Regions from separate parts of the Mycobacterium sp. NPDC050441 genome, predicted to be linked through region 1. Evidence: riboswitches for the same ligand, from Rfam matches in the RefSeq annotation. Region 1 holds a riboswitch; the other holds the start of a gene.
The links. A riboswitch is a leader RNA that binds a small molecule or an ion and turns the genes downstream of it on or off. The one in region 1 is predicted to bind glycine.

Region 1 (2,400 bases):
AGAGGATTCACAGTGGGTGACACGCCACGGCAGGAAGAGCTGGATCTGGCGACCGGGAGCGGCGCGGAGCCGCCTGTCAGGCCGGCTGGCGAACCCGTGCAGGGTGGTCTGTTCCCCGATGATTCGGTACCTGACGAACTCGTCGGCTATCGCGGTCCCAGCGCCTGCCAGATCGCCGGCATCACCTACCGGCAGCTCGATTACTGGGCGCGCACCTCGCTGGTGGTCCCGTCCATCCGGGGTGCGGCAGGTTCGGGCAGCCAACGCCTCTACTCGTTCAAGGACGTGCTGGTCCTCAAGATCGTCAAGCGGTTGCTGGACACCGGTATCTCGTTGCACAACATCCGGGTTGCCGTAGACCACCTGCGCCAGCGTGGCGTGCAGGATCTGGCCAACATCACCCTGTTCTCCGACGGCACCACCGTCTACGAATGCACCTCGGCCGAAGAGGTCGTCGACCTGCTGCAGGGCGGTCAGGGCGTGTTCGGCATCGCGGTATCGGGCGCCATGCGTGAGTTGACCGGCACCATCGCCGACTTCCCGGGCGAGCGGGCCGACGGTGGCGAGTCCATCCCCTCACCCGAGGATGAGCTGGCCTCGCGGCGCAAAAGCCGCGACCGCAAAATCGGCTGAGCTTCCCTCTCGAACAGACACCTAGGTTCCCCTCAACCGGCGTTGAGGGGAACGTTCGTGTCTGTTCGCGAACACCGGTGCGCGGCCGGTAGAATTGCCGACGCATCGCCCTCGTGCGGGAGAGCTTCGTGACAGCCAGCCACGGACGCCGAAGGAGCAATACCTCTCCGTCAACCTCTCAGGCACCCAGGACCGCGCCAGGCCCCGATGCCTCTGGAAAGTGGTGCCCGCTGGGCACCCGCCCATGGGGAAAAGTCCTGTACCGGGGCTGAATCTCTCAGGCGCCCGGACCGGGTCGACGACAGAGGGAGAGGGACGCCTACGACGTGTCAGCACGTCTGCGCCTCAGGAGAGTGCCGTGTCCGACCAGCATCAATCGCGTTTCGCCGATCGTCATATCGGTCCGGACGCCGCCGCCGTTGCCACCATGCTCGACGTCATCGGCGTGGCATCGCTCGACGCCCTCGCCGCGAAGGCGCTGCCGGCAGGCATTCTCGACGCGCTGGCCTCCGACGGGGTAGCCCCGGGCCTGGAGGGTCTGCCCGCGCCCGCCACCGAAGAGCAGTCGCTGGCCGAGCTGCGTGCGTTGGCGGACTCCAACACGACCGCGGTCTCGATGATCGGCCAGGGCTACTTCGACACCTTCACGCCCGCCGTGCTGCGGCGCAACATTCTTGAGAACCCCGCCTGGTACACCGCCTACACCCCGTACCAGCCCGAGATCAGCCAGGGCCGGCTCGAGGTGCTGCTGAACTTCCAGACCATGGTGTCGGACCTGACCGGACTCGAGGTGGCCAACGCCTCGATGCTCGACGAAGGGACCGCCGCGGCCGAGGCCATGACCCTGATGCACCGCGCGACCAAATCCAAGACGAACCGACTGCTGGTCGACACCGATGTGTACGCGCAGACCGCGGCCGTGCTGGCCACCCGCGCGCAGCCGCTCGGCATCGAGATCGTCACCACGGACCTCCGCCAGGGGCTCCCTGCCGGCGAGTTCTTCGGCGTCATCGTCCAGCTGCCGGGAGCGAGTGGCCGCGTCGACGACTGGACGGGGTTGATCAGCGAAGCCCATGAGCGTGGCGCACTGGTGGCCGTCGGTGCCGACCTGCTGGCGATGACGGTGACCAACCCGCCCGGCGAGATCGGGGCTGACGTCGCGTTCGGGACCAGCCAACGGTTCGGTGTGCCGATGGGATTCGGTGGTCCGCACGCCGGCTATCTGGCGGTGCACGCCAAGCATGCCCGGCAGTTGCCGGGCCGGTTGGTCGGTGTCTCCGTCGACGCGGATGGGTCGCCGGCCTACCGCCTGGCGCTGCAGACCCGTGAGCAGCACATCCGCCGGGACAAGGCGACAAGCAACATCTGTACCGCGCAGGTGCTGTTGGCCGTGATGGCTGCGACGTACGCCAGCTACCACGGCGCCGAAGGATTGACCGCGATCGCCCGCCGCGTGCACGGCCATGCCGCCGCGATCGCGGGCGCACTCGGCGATGCGCTGGTGCACGACAAGTACTTCGACACCGTGCTGGCCCGGGTCCCCGGACGCGCCGACGCGGTGATCGCGGCCGCCAAGGCCAAGGGAATCAACCTGTGGCGCGTCGACGCCGACCACGTGTCGGTGTCGTGTGACGAGGTCACCACCGACGAGCATGTGGCCGCGGTCCTGGAGGCGTTCGAGGTGGCGCCCGTCGATACGGCGGATGCCGCCGGCTCGGGTGCGGCCACCCGTACCTCGGAGTTCCTGACGCATCCGGCATTCAACTC
Region 2 (2,400 bases), on a different contig from region 1:
TGGGACACCTACTTCAACGCCCCGGTCACGCACGGCACGATCTTCCGGCGCGCGTTCGAAGAGGGCTTGTTGATCGAGGATCACTCGATCCACGTCGGCATCCGCGGCCCGATCTACGACCAGATGGACCTCGACGACGACGCCCGCATGGGGTTCAAGATCATCCGGGCCGGTGACCTCGACGTGATCGGCATCGACGCGGCCGTCGACGTGGTGCGCCGCCGGGTCGACGACCTCCCGGTCTACCTGTCCATCGACATCGACGTGCTCGACCCGGCGTTCGCCCCGGGCACCGGCACCCCCGAATCCGGTGGTCTGACCTCACGCGAACTGCTCAAGATGCTGCGCAAGATGACCGGGCTGAACATCGTCGGCGCCGACGTCGTCGAGGTGGCCCCCGCCTACGACCACGCGGAAATCACCTGCGTGGCGGCCGCGACGGTGGTCTTCGACATCGTGTCGCTGATGGTCGCCGGACGGGTGTCCAATCTGCCCGTCAACGGTGAAGTTGCTGCCACAGCCACGTAATCGAGTAGCATCCGTCACATAACTGAATACGTCGATGACGCATTGCGGGAGAACCTCCGATTCGGAGGCGCCGTAGGAGCAACTCCTCCCCGGGAATCTCTCAGGCCCAATACCGCAGTGTCGAGACAACTCTGGAGAACAGTGCGATCGCATGGATCGCGCTTACCGAAGGGGAAAGGCGCAACGCGCTAAAACTCTCAGGTTTCAGGACAGAGCGGGGAGGTGTCACCAAACGACGCATCGCGTAACCGCGATGCCCGAAACCGGAGTCACCTCATGCCTGAGTGCACCGCAATTGTCAACGACGCCAATGGCTTTGACCATCAGGGCTTTCGCGACCGCCATATCGGCCCGGACCAGACCGGCGAGCGGCGCATGCTCGACATTCTCGGATTCGCAACCACCGATGAGCTGATCGACAGCGCGGTGCCCCAGCAGATCCGTTGCACCGATGGCCTGCGACTGCCCGCCGCGCGATCGGAACAAGAGGTGCTCGCGGCGCTGCGCGACCTGGCCGACCGCAACCAGTCGCGGATTCAGATGATCGGCCTCGGCTACCACGACACGATCACTCCCGCGGTCCTGCGCCGCAACATGCTGGAGTCGCCGGCCTGGTACACCGCCTACACGCCGTACCAGCCCGAGATCTCGCAGGGCAGGCTGGAGGCGCTGCTCACCTTCCAGACGCTCATCGAGGACCTCACCGCGCTGCCGGTCGCCGGTGCATCGCTGCTGGACGAGGCCACCGCGGTGACGGAGGCGGTGCTGTTGATGCGGCGGGCCAACAAGGCCGGGTCATCCAACCGGGTGGTGCTGGACGCCGATTGCCTGCCGCAGACGCTCGCGGTGGTGCGCGGGCGGGCCGAAGCCGTCGGCGTCGAGGTCGTGGTCGCCGACCTGACCGAGGCATTGCCGGACGGTGACGCCTTCGGCGTGGTCTTCCAGTCCCCGGGCGCCAGCGGTGTGGTGCGCGACCTGGCTCCACTGGTCGCCGCGGCACGCGACCGCGGCATGCTCACCACGGTTGCGGCCGACCTGCTGTCGCTGACCCTGATCACGGCCCCCGGCGAGCAGGGCGCCGATATCGCGGTGGGCTCGGCGCAGCGGTTCGGTGTCCCGTTGTTCTTCGGCGGTCCCCATGCCGGGTACATGGCCGTGCGGTCCGGACTGGAGCGGATGCTGCCCGGCCGGCTGGTCGGTGTCTCGGTCGATGTGGACGGCAAGCCTGCCTACCGCCTTGCGCTGCAGACCCGCGAACAACACATCCGCCGCGACAAGGCGACCAGCAACATCTGCACCGCGCAGGCGTTGCTGGCCAACGTGGCCGCCATGTACGCCGTGTATCACGGTCCGGAAGGGTTGCGCGCCATCGCAACCCGCATCCACCGCCATGCCGCCGCGCTGGCCGCCGGCCTGCGATCCGTGGGCTGCGAGATCGTGCACGACCGGTTCTTCGACACCGTGACGGTGCGGGTGCCCGGCGGGGCCGAGCAGATCGTGGCGGCCGCCGACCGTGCCGGGATCAACCTGCGCCTGGTCGACGCCGATCATGTCGGCATGTCGTGCGACGAGTGCACCACCGACGACGTGGTCGGTCGCGTGCTCGGGGTTTTCGGGGCGTCGACCGCGGCCGCCGGTCATCCGTTCGCGCTGCCGGCTGATCTGCTCCGCACGTCGGAGTATCTGCAGCACCCCGTGTTTCATTCGCACCGGTCCGAGACGGCGATGCTGCGGTTCCTGCGGGAGCTCTCCGACCGGGATCTGGCGCTGGACCGCACCATGATTCCGCTCGGATCCTGCACCATGAAGCTCAACGCCGCTGCCGAGATGGAGCCGATCAGCTGGCCCGGGTTCGCCGGGATCCACCCGTAC

Region 2: linked by a shared signal. The riboswitch ahead of gcvP (aminomethyl-transferring glycine dehydrogenase) and the one ahead of gcvP (aminomethyl-transferring glycine dehydrogenase) in region 1 are both predicted to bind glycine.

Annotation. Positions count from the first base shown of each region.
Region 1 covers NZ_JBFAJS010000010.1:128,848-131,247, reverse strand. Annotated here, with positions in the region: gene AB0I14_RS26670 (MerR family transcriptional regulator) at 13-633, shown strand; glycine riboswitch at 740-838, shown strand; gene gcvP (aminomethyl-transferring glycine dehydrogenase) at 992-2,400, shown strand, end outside.
Region 2 covers NZ_JBFAJS010000001.1:350,664-353,063, reverse strand. Annotated here, with positions in the region: gene speB (agmatinase) at 1-528, shown strand, start outside; glycine riboswitch at 564-653, shown strand; gene gcvP (aminomethyl-transferring glycine dehydrogenase) at 805-2,400, shown strand, end outside.